2 regions of the Shinella sp. genome follow, and region 2 is predicted to be linked to the other one. Evidence: riboswitches for the same ligand, from Rfam matches in the RefSeq annotation. Region 2 holds a riboswitch; the other holds the start of a gene.
The links. Region 2 has a riboswitch for cobalamin ahead of nrdH (glutaredoxin-like protein NrdH). Riboswitches for the same ligand answer to the same signal wherever they lie in the genome.
Positions count from the first base shown of each region.

Region 1: linked by a shared signal. The riboswitch ahead of ACT6VE_RS32155 (acyl-CoA thioesterase) and the one ahead of nrdH (glutaredoxin-like protein NrdH) in region 2 are both predicted to bind cobalamin.

Region 1 is NZ_JBQVPI010000043.1:19,811-25,509, forward strand. Features, by position in the region: gene ACT6VE_RS32140 (LysR family transcriptional regulator) at 1-268, shown strand, start outside; gene ACT6VE_RS32145 (MFS transporter) at 507-1,769, shown strand; gene ACT6VE_RS32150 (LysR family transcriptional regulator) at 1,816-2,703, opposite strand; gene ACT6VE_RS32155 (acyl-CoA thioesterase) at 2,706-3,542, opposite strand; cobalamin riboswitch at 3,642-3,851, opposite strand; gene ACT6VE_RS32160 (DUF1852 domain-containing protein) at 4,232-5,215, shown strand; gene ACT6VE_RS32165 (methionine synthase) at 5,243-5,699, shown strand, end outside.
Region 2 is NZ_JBQVPI010000003.1:86,342-92,040, reverse strand. Features, by position in the region: gene nrdE (class 1b ribonucleoside-diphosphate reductase subunit alpha) at 1-1,537, opposite strand, end outside; gene nrdI (class Ib ribonucleoside-diphosphate reductase assembly flavoprotein NrdI) at 1,534-1,941, opposite strand; gene nrdH (glutaredoxin-like protein NrdH) at 1,952-2,173, opposite strand; cobalamin riboswitch at 2,421-2,638, opposite strand; gene ACT6VE_RS07410 (hypothetical protein) at 2,950-3,144, opposite strand; gene ACT6VE_RS07405 (SDR family oxidoreductase) at 3,160-3,903, opposite strand; gene ACT6VE_RS07400 (SDR family NAD(P)-dependent oxidoreductase) at 3,896-4,645, opposite strand; gene ydiJ (D-2-hydroxyglutarate dehydrogenase YdiJ) at 4,743-5,699, shown strand, end outside.

The DNA of each region.
Region 1 (5,699 bases), on a different contig from region 2:
CCAGCTGCCGCCAAGCGAAAGGGTGCGTGTGAGCGACGGGGAGGGGTTGCGCCGGCTGGCACTTGCAGGTGTCGGATTGGCGCGGATGGCGACTTTCACGGTCCGGGGCGACATTGATGCCGGGCGGCTGGTGCCAGTTGTCGAACACCTCAACCCAGGAGATCGCGAGACCTTCCATGCGGTGTTTCAGGGCCAGGGCGGTACGCTTCCGTCCCGGGTGAGGGTGATGCTTGACTTCCTGGCGGCGCGGGCGCGACTTTCCGACTGAGGCGGATGCTCAACTGAACCAAACAAGAAATCAACGGCTCTGATCCCTTTAAGACCGCCGACGTTTTCCCATCAAACGGCCCCCCGGAATGGCAAGTTCTGCCAGTTGGACTTACCCAGTCTATCGGGTGAGCCAGACAACAAGTGCCACGGCGCTAAAGGTCCAGATTGCGAGCCCTATCGACACTGCAAAGCCAATCGCATTCAATGTACAAAACCGGGTTGAAGACGGATTCGACATGGCAGATTTGGAGAAGTGGATGAGCGCGCCTAGTGGAATCGAAGTCGGCGGCGTCGATTCAAACTACGCCTGGTTACGGCTGGCGCTCACGCTCATTCTTGGCACTGTTGCGTGCGTCGGTAATTGGTCGATCGTGGTGGTGCTGCCGACCCTCCAGCTCGAATTCGACACGCTGCGCGGCGGCGCCTCGCTGCCTTATACCTGCACCATGCTAGGCTTCGCCTTCGGTGGGGTGGCGATGGGACGCCTCGCGGATCGGGTCGGCATTGTCGCACCGGTGCTGATTGGCGCTTTTCTGCTCTGCATCGGCTATATCGCCGCCGCCTTCACAAGCAACATTTGGCAGTTCGCCGCGATTTCCGCCGTGATCGGCCTCGGCTCCGCTGCTGGATTCTCGCCGTTGATTTCCGATCTGTCCCACTGGTTCCGCAAGCGGCGCGCACTTGCCGTCACTTTCGCCGCCTCGGGTAGCTATCTCTCCGGCGCGGTATGGCCGCTGATCATCGAGCATTTTGTAACGGCGCAGGGCTGGCGGGCCACCCATATCGGTATCGGCCTGTTCGTCCCTTTGGTGATGGTGCCGATCGGACTTCTGCTGAAGCGGCGCCTGCAGACTGCGGCTTATGCCGAGGCTGAGGCGGCGACCGAAGCGGCGCGGGGGGAACTCGGCCTCAAGCCCAATGTGCTGCAAGGCATTCTCGTCGTCGCGGGGTTTGCGTGCTGCATGGCGATGTCGATGCCGCAGGTCCACATCGTGGCCTATTGCGGCGATCTCGGGTACGGCGTCGCCGTAGGCACGCAGATTGTGTCGCTGATGCTCGGCCTTGGCGTCGTCAGCCGTCTCGCTTCCGGCGTGGTCGCGGACCGGATCGGGGCCGGCCCGATGCTGATCCTCGGCTCCTCCATGCAGGCGGCAGCACTGCTGCTTTATCTGTTCTTCAACAGCCAAGCCTCGCTCTATGTGATCTCCGGCTTGTTCGGGCTGTTCCAGGGCGGCATAGTGCCGATGTATGCTGTGATCATCCGCCAGTTCCTGCCGCCACGTGAAGCCGGCATCCGCATCAGCCTGGTGCTGATGGCGACGGTGCTCGGCATGGCATGCGGGGGCCTTGCTGCCGGCTACATCTTCGACGCGACCGGGTCTTACCGCCTGGCGTTCCTGCATGGTTTCCTGTGGAACGTCGTGAACCTTGTTCTGGTGAGCTGGCTGATCCTCTGGCCGAAGTTACGTCAGCGCAGGCAGGTTGCGATCGCGCGATGAACGCTTGCAAGGTTCAGACGTTCCAGATGGCCTTACACCTGAAACGTCACGCCGATGTCTGGCGTGACGTCGCGAGAAACCCGGCGATGAAATCGACAGTGTCGTCGCCATCTCTTAATCCGAGATGAATACTTTTCTGGATACCGCTCTGACCAATCCGGACGGGACAGACACCAAGCGCCGCTGCTTCTCGGCGCACTAGCCAGCTGGGAATGGCACTGACCCCGCGCCCTGCCGCCACGAGTTGAAGCATCATTTCCGTCGTCTCGACATTACGGTGATGTCGCGGCCGGCAATTGGCGGGCACCAGAAATTGCGTGAACACGTCCAGTCGCTCCGGCGGTACCGGATAGGTGAACAGTGTCTCATTCATCAGATCCGTAGGATAGGCATGGCGTTTCAGCGTCAGGAGATGATCGGCCGGAACGGCAAGCACCAGCTCATAGTCGAACACTGGAACATAATGAATGCTGGGCGTCTCGATCGGATCCGGCGTGATCAGGATATCGATCTCGTACCCCGTCAGCGCCGCCACACCGCCGAAAGCAAATGATGTCTTCAGTTCCAGGCCCACATCCGGCCATTCCGTGAGATAGGGCTTTGTGACCCGTATAAGCCACTGGTGGCATGGGTGGCATTCCATGCCAATCTTGAGCGAGCCTCGCTGGCCGTGGCGATAATCCGACAGGACATCCTCGGCCCTTTCAATCTGGGGCAGAACGCGCTGCGCCAGTGTCACGATGTAGCGGCCAGCCTCGGTGAGACGAAGGTTACGGCCGTCCTTTTCCCACATCGCCACGCCGCAGCGCTCTTCCAACTTGCGGATCGTATGGCTAAGAGCCGACTGGGAGACGTTCAGCCGCTCAGCCGCAGCCGTTAGGCTGCCCAAACGGTCGACTTCACGCAAGATCGATAGATGTTGCCTGTCCAGCACGGTTATGCCCGCCCCGGATTAAAGGTAAGCGATTCCGCTGTGGCGCTATCGCGAACAGGAACCGGCCGATGGTCTTTATCGACCGCCACCATGGTGAAACATCCTGTGGCCGTAACATGCCTCTCGCCGGTCAGGAGGTTTTCGGACCAAAGTTTCGTCTCGATGGACATGGAGCTGCGTCCCACGCGCTCAACGCGCGCCTCCGCCTCGACAATTTCACCGATCTTAATTGCTCGCGCGAAGTCGATGCGCTCTGACGAGGCGAGCACGACCAGCGTGCCGGAGTAGCGCGACGCTGCAACGAATGTGGCTTTGGTCATGTAGGCGATCGCCTCGCCCCCGAATATCCGGCCGACGCTGTTTGCCTGATCCGGAAAGACGATGTCGGCCATGGCAAGGGTGTCCGTAGTGTCCAGGGTTTCCGCCGGTGCGAGCTCGGCCAAAGCATAGCTCGCGGCGTGGCTGCCCTCCGGTATCGCGACCATATGGAAGATGCCGCGCGTACAGGTGTGTCGCTGACGGCCGACTATGGTCTCCGCCGCCATCTCGACCTCGACCGTCAGGAAACGGCGCCCTGACTTGACCGGTCTGGCCGTGAATTCAACGATGTGCCCGGTGCGCGCGGGTTGCCTGAAATCGATCCGCTCGCAAGAGGTGGTCACGAAGGGCGCCCGCCCGAACCTGGTTGCCGCGATGAAGGCTACGCGATCCGTGAGAGCAAGTCCGGCTCCGCCGAACAGAGTGCCGTGATGGTTGGTATCTCCGGGAAAGACGATATCGATGAGACTGGTTGTCGAGCCATGCTCGGCAGGCTTTTCTATGGTCGCGATCTCTGTCATCTGCACTGCCATCAGGTTGCGGCCGGGCAGCGGCATGACGCAGAGACGACGGCACGGGAGTGCTCATCGCGAAAGCGGCACTCCGGGACACCCCGCCCGTGGACGTTATCTATCGCGGCAGGTCTCCTGGCTTGCGGGTCATTGCTTTCGTCCGTCTTCCCGAGGTATGCCTCAGTGACATGGATGGACGTTCGCTCGCCGCTTACAGTTGCGGGGGCAGCCTCGGCTTCGGGCTTTGATCAAAGCCCTCACCGAATTCCCTCTTAGCTCCGGACTTTCATCCGCAGAACCACGATGACGAACCAATGTCTCATGTCGCCAGAGCGGTCAAGGCGTCTATCACGGAGGCATGGCGGATGTGGAAGGTGCCCCCGCGCCTATGTCCCGTCGGTTTTGCGTGCTGAACGGGCATTCGAGTACCTCGATGTCTGAAGGCGGCTCGTGAGATACCGTCATCTCCGCATTTTTTGTCTCTGGCTTCGACCTCAAATCATGAGCACGGCTCATGCTTCCGTGAGATAATACCATTTTTTCTCGATCGATCCCTCAGGCATAAACCGCACACCACTAGTATGTCTGGGCGGTGTGAACGCTGCCGACTGGGAATATGGAAAGTAATGTCCGGTGTGCCCTGAATTTTACGTCACTAGTCTCAGGTTTTATATCGGGAAGCAGGGCGCGCCGTCGTGATGAATAGTTATTTCGATTTTAATATTAAGGCAGTTCAATTGTGCGAAGAATATCGCCCCTCAGAAAATACGCGCATTACGACCAACTTTGCTAATTTGGCTAGAGGGGAGAGCCGCCGAGAGAACCTGCGCAATGCGTTGACGATGATTGACAACCGTTTCAACGCCCTGGCGCATTGGGATAACCCCAAAGGTGATCGTTACTCTGTTGAGCTCGAAATCATTTCCGTCGAGATGAACATTGGCGCCGGAGGCTATAGTAATGCCTTTCCGCTCATTGAAATATTGAAAACAACTGTCGTTGATCGCAAAACGAACGAACGTATTGACGGCGTCGTGGGCAATAATTTTTCCTCTTATGTGCGCGACTACGACTTCAGCGTGTTGTTGCCAGAGCATAACAAAAATCGACCCGGGTTCAGCACGCCGGATAATTTTGGCGATCTGCATGGAAACTTGTTCAAGTGCTTCCTGAATTCAAATGCTTACAAAGAGCATTTCAACAAGCCGCCAGTCATATGCCTAAGCGCATCAAGCAGCAAAATCTATCATCGGACGGACAATCAGCATCCCGTATTGGGCGTCGAATACAAACAGAATGAACTATCCTCGACCGACGAATATTTCGGGAAAATGGGATTGCAAGTTCGCTTTTTCATGCCGGCGAATAGCGTTGCGCCTTTGGCGTTTTATTTTCTCGGCGATCTGCTCGATGACTACACCAATCTTGAGCTTATCAGCACCATCAGCACGATGGAGACTTTTCAGAAGATCTATCGACCCGAGATTTACAACGCCAATTCCGCGGCGGGGGCCTGCTATCAGCCGAATCTGAAGCACCAGGATTACTCGTTGACCCGGATTGTCTACGATCGAGAAGAACGGAGTCGGCTGGCGATTGAGCAGGGGAAGTTCGCCGAGGAGCACTTCATCAAACCGTACGGGGCCATTCTTGAGCAAAGATCTGCCAATCACATCCTCTGACGAGCTAGAAACATAAGGTCGCCTATCATGAAAACACTGTTGCCCACGTCAACCGCCGGCAGCCTGCCCAAACCCTCGTGGCTTGCAGAGCCTGAGAAACTTTGGTCGCCTTGGAAGCTGCAAGACGAGGAACTGATTGAGGGCAAACAGGACGCCTTGCGTTTGTCGTTGGATGATCAGCGACAGGCAGGCATCGATATCGTCAGCGATGGCGAGCAAACGCGCCAACATTTCGTTACGACGTTTATCGAACACCTCGACGGGGTTGATTTTGAGAAACGTGAGACCGTCATAATTCGCAATCGCTATGATGCGAGTGTCCCCACGGTCGCGGGCGCCGTGTCTCGCCAGAAGCCGGTTTTCGTCGAAGACGCCAAATTTCTACGTCAGCAGACGAAGCAGCCCATCAAATGGGCTCTGCCGGGTCCCATGACGATGATCGATACGCTCTTTGATAGCCACTATAAGAGCCGTGAAAAGCTGG
Region 2 (5,699 bases):
GCCGGTTCGAGGCACGGATGGCGTGGAAGGTCACCGTGTAGAAATAGATATTGGTGAAATCGATACCCTCCTCCGAGCCATAGAAAATGCGCTCGCGGGCGAGGTAGCCGTGCAGGTTCATCTGGCCGAGGCCGATGGCGTGGCTGTCGTCATTGCCCTTCTCGACGGAGGGAACCGAAGAGATATGGCTCATCTCGGAGACGGCCGTGAGTGCCCGGATCGAAGTCTCGATCGTCTGGCCAAAATCGGGGCTGTCCATCGCCGCGGCAATATTGAGCGAGCCGAGATTGCAGGAAATGTCCTTGCCCATCGTCGCATAGGAGAGGTCGTCGTTGAAGGTGCTCGGCTCGCTGACCTGCAGGATTTCCGAGCAGAGGTTGCTCATGGAGATGCGCCCGGCGATGGGGTTTGCCCGGTTCACCGTGTCCTCGAACATGATGTACGGATAGCCGCTTTCGAACTGGATCTCGGCGATGATCTGGAAGAAGTCGCGCGCCTTGATCTTCTTCTTCTTGATGCGGGCGTCCTCGACCATCTCGCGGTACTTTTCCGTCACCGATATCTCGCTGAAGGCCACGCCGTAGACGCGCTCCACGTCATGCGGCGAGAACAGGTACATGTCCTCGTTGTTCTTCGCGAGCTCGAAGGTGATGTCGGGGATGACGACGCCAAGCGACAGCGTCTTGATGCGAATCTTCTCGTCGGCGTTTTCGCGCTTGGTATCGAGGAAGCGCATGATGTCGGGATGATGGGCGTTGAGATAGACCGCGCCAGCGCCCTGTCGCGCGCCAAGCTGGTTGGCGTAGGAGAAGGAATCTTCCAAGAGCTTCATCACCGGGATGACACCGGAGGACTGGTTTTCGATCTGCTTGATCGGCGCTCCCATCTCGCGAAGGTTCGTCAGCGAGAGCGCCACGCCGCCGCCGCGCTTGGAGAGTTGCAAAGCAGAATTGATCGACCGTCCGATGCTCTCCATGTTGTCTTCGATCCGCAGCAGAAAACACGAAACGAGCTCGCCACGCTGTTTCTTGCCGGCATTGAGGAAGGTCGGCGTCGCCGGCTGGAAACGGCCCGAAATGACCTCGTCGACGAGGTCGCGGGCAATCTGCTCGTTGCCGCGCGCCAGCGCCAGCGCCACCATGCAGACGCGGTCCTCATAGCGTTCCAGGTAGCGCTTTCCGTCAAAGGTCTTCAGCGTATAGGACGTGTAATATTTGAAGGCGCCGAGGAAGGTGGGAAAGCGGAATTTCTTGTCATAGGCGTGGTCGAACAGATCGCGCACGAAGTTGAACGAATACTGGTCCAGCACCTCCTGCTCATAGTAACCCTCGGTCACCAGATAATCGAGTTTCTCCCGAAGGTTATGGAAGAACACGGTGTTCTGGTTGACGTGTTGGAGGAAGTACTGCTTGGCCGCAAGCCGGTCCTTGCCGAGTTGGATTTTTCCTCCCTCGTCGTAGAGGTTCAGCATCGCATTCAGCGCGTGGTAATCCAGCGCCGTGATCTCCGGGGCCTTGATTGGCTTGTCGAGCGTCATCGTGTCCAAAATCGTTCCAATCCCTGTTTGACGTTGGCGACGTCTTCCGCCGTGCCCAAAAGCTCGAAGCGGTAGAGGTACGGCACGCCGCATTTGGCGGAAATGACGTCGCCGGCGATCCCGAAGGTCGCGCCGAAATTGCTGTTGCCCGCGGCGATCACGCCGCGAAGGTGCGAGCGGTTTTCCGCATCGTTCAAGAAGCGGATCACCTGCTTGGGAACGGCGCCCTTGACGCCCCCATTGCCGTCCTCGCCGCAATAGGTCGGCACGACGAGCACGAAGGGCGCCTTTGCCTCGAGCGCCTCATCGGTGCGAAGCGAGATGCGGGAGGCCGGGAGGCCGAGCTTTTGAACGAAACGATGGGTGTTTTCCGACCGGGTAGAAAAATAGATAAGCTCGGCCACCGCGTGACGCTCAGGCAAGCGCGCTGATCATGTCCGGACGGAAGCCGGCCCAATGCCGCTCACCGGCGACGACAACGGGAACCTGACGATAACCGAGCCCCTGCACGAGGGCGAATGCATCGGCGTCCTCTGAAACGTCGACAATCCGGTAACCGAGGCCCTGGCGGTCGAGCGCACGGGTGGTTGCGGTGCACTGGACGCAGGCGGGCTTGGAGTAGACAGTAATAGACATGATTTTCCTCGTCGTTTGGCGCGGGCATGGGAAATCGTTCAGCCGTCCGCCGATGGCCGCTCGAAAAACTGGAGATACGCAGATGGCCGCCTGAGACGGCCGGGCACGAAGCGCCGCTTACTCGCGCGGATGCACTGGAAACAGGATCGACATAACTTCACCCCGAAGCAATAATGCGAGGCATACGGGGAGACGGGGCGCGACATCATTCCGCAACCCAACGCTCGCCTTCCGGACACCCCGCCCGTGGACATTCATGTACGAGGCAGGTCTCCTGGCTTGCGGGTCGCGGCATCCGTTCACCTTCCCAGGGCATTTACGCCTCAGTGGCTTCATCGAACGAATGCTCGCCGCATACAGTTGCGGGGGCAGCTCCGGATTGACGCGGCCATCATGGCCGCCCCGGATTCCCGTCTTAGCCTTCGATCTTTTCGAATCGAAGGAACCTCGAACACAAGATATAGTAGACGAGGTAAAAAATGCGTCAACAGCTATGGTGACTTATCAACGGTTTCGATGCGGCGTCGGAATGGGTGGATGCTGGCCGTCAGGTTTTACGACCAGAATTCGCCTGTTTGGCGATTGCGCTGATCCCCAAACGGGCTCGTTTTCGATTGGATTTCGGCGCTAGCATCCCGGCCGGGAGCGATGAAGGTATCGACCCGCGCCACGTCATCACATTCACGTCACGCCGGCTTGGGGGCGCGGCCACCGGAGATCGGGTGGCGCGCGCACAGGTCACAGAATATGGTCTGGTCTCCCGCGGGCCTAAAATTTCAATCGTCTGGAACCGCGTGAAAGCCTGATGGCAGGGCGAAACCCGTGCCCGCCGGGGGATCGGGGGGCACGGGTTCGTGCTTTCTCGGGATCATCGCATGGGCAGCCAGAACCGAACGGATGGCAACCGGGCGATAGTGCCGGATGAGATCCGGCTTTTCTTCCCGCGTTTTCTTGTCGTCGTTGCCGGACATGGCGCCTCCAGGACCTCAGCTTGCCGGAAATCTTACCATGGATCCACCGCCGGTCGCCTGGTCGGTCGGGAAAACCTCGACGCGCGCGACGTCGACATAGACGGGCAGCGCAATCACGTCGTTGACGATCTGCGCGATGTTTTCCGGCTGGATCGGCCGATAGCCGTCATAGAGCACGGCGCTCGCCTGATTGTCCGGGATCGAGGTGCGATACAGCGCCGTCTGCACGCGGCCGGGCACGATCTCGCTGACGCGGACCGAGGTTCCGAGCAGATCGCAGCGCAAATTATCGCAAAAGAGGCTGAGGCCCGCTTTCGAGGGGCCGTAGGCACCCATGCCCGGAAACGCCGCCTGCCCGCCGCTGGAGCCTATATAGATGAGGTGTCCGCGTTTGCGCGAAACCATGCCCGGCAGGACGATGCGCGTCAGGTGCATCGGCGCCTTGAGATTGATATCGACCATCGCGTCGATTTCGGCGGGGTCGATGTCCTGGAAGGCTGCACGGGTCGAGAGGATGCCTGCATTGTTGACGAGGATATCGACCTCGACGCCGGCCAGCGCGTCGGCGATGCGCGCGCTATCGCGTACATCCGCCTGCACGGGGATCGCGCCGCTTGTCTTCGCCAGTTCGGCTAGTTGCGCCTCGTTGCGCCCGATGGCGTAGACGTCAAGCCCACGCTTGCGCAGCATCGGCACGATGGCCTTGCCGATGCCGCTGGTCGCGCCCGTGACGACGGCAACGCGGTAGACGTCAGACATAGATATATCCCCCGCTGATCACGACATTCTCACCGGTCGCATAGGTATTGCGGCTCGATGCCATCATGACGATCCATTCGGCCATTTCAACCGGTTTGGCGGCGCGGCCGAGCGCGCTGGCTTTCGCCAGTTCCGGCAGAAAGCCGAGTTCCTTGGCGCGGTCGGTAGCAAAGCCGGCGGGCGCCACGGAGTTCACGAGGATCTGGTCCTTGGCGCATTCCTGCGCGAAGGATTTCGTCAGGCTAACGACCGCGGCCTTGGTCGCGGCATAATGCGCATTCTGCGGATGGGCCTTGAACGCATCGACCGAGGTAATGTTCACGATACGGCCAGTGACATCCGGCGCGCTCACGAACTGGCGCATGTGGCGCACGGCCGCGACCATCATATGGTAGGTGCCTTTGACATTGATCGCATTTTCGAGATCCCAATCTTCATCGGTGATGTCGAGAATAGCCTTGCGCGGGTAGATTGCTGCGCTGTTGACGAGGGCATGGACGCGGCCGAGTTTGGCGGCAACGGCATCGAAGCCGGCATGCGCCGTTTCGGCACGGGAAATATCCGCCACCGCGGTCGCTACCTCGACGCCGAGCGCCAGCAGTTCCGCCGCAGCGGATGTGAGCAGCGCCTCGTTGCGATCGATGAGGCCGATCTTCGTCGCGCCATGCGCGGCCATCAGCTTCGCCGTCGTGAGCCCGAGGCCCGAAGCGCCACCGACGATGACAACAGACTGGTTCTTCAAGTTTCAAACCTCGCGTTTTCGGGTTGCACCGCCATATTGGTATGTTATCACTTATATGCCAACATTAGCGAAGCGCAAGCCGTTTTTGGAATCCGCCATGATCCCCCGCCTCGACACCAACCGGAGCGTTTCGACACCCAATACCGGCTTTTTCAAACATCTCGCCTCCACAGGGTTCGAGGGTGACGTGGGCACCGATGCTTCGGAGCGCACTGTCTATTCCACCGACAATTCCATCTACCAGGTGGCGCCTGTAGGCGTGCTGTTTCCGAAAAAAATCGACGATCTCAAACGCATTGCCAAGACCCTCGCACGACCTGAATTCTCAAGCATCACGATTGCGCCGCGCGGCGGCGGCACGGGTACGAATGGCCAGTCGCTGACAAACGGTATCGTTGTCGACTGCTCGCGCCACATGAACAGGATCATCGAGATCGATCCGGTCCGTCGAACCGCACGCGTGGAGGCCGGCGTCGTCAAGGACCAGTTGAACAAGGCATTGGAACCTTACGGCCTGTTCTTCGCACCGGAGCTTTCCACTTCCAACCGGGCGACGATCGGCGGCATGGTCTCGACCGATGCCTGCGGTCAGGGATCCTGCCTTTACGGAAAGACCAGCAACCACGTCCTCGCCCTGCGCGTGGTTTTGACGGACGGCACCGATTTTCTCTCCCGCCCCGTGCGGGAAGAAGAATTGCGGGCGCTTCAGGCCCGGCGCGACCGCATCGGTCATATCCACAGGACGCTCGCTCGCATCGCAACCGACAACCGCGAGCAGATCGAGGCGATTTTTCCGAAGCTCAACCGCTTCATGACCGGCTATGACCTCGCCCATCTCCAGCGCGAGGATGGTCTTTTCGACCTGAACGCGGTGCTTTGCGGATCCGAAGGCACGCTTGCGATGATCGCCGAGGCGGAACTGGCGTTGTTACCAATTCCCGCCTGCGCGGCGCTCATCAACATCCGCTACGACAATTTCAATGCCGCGCTCGAAGACGCCCGCACGCTCGTCGCTCTCAATGTTGCCTCGGTCGAGACGATCGATGAGACGGTC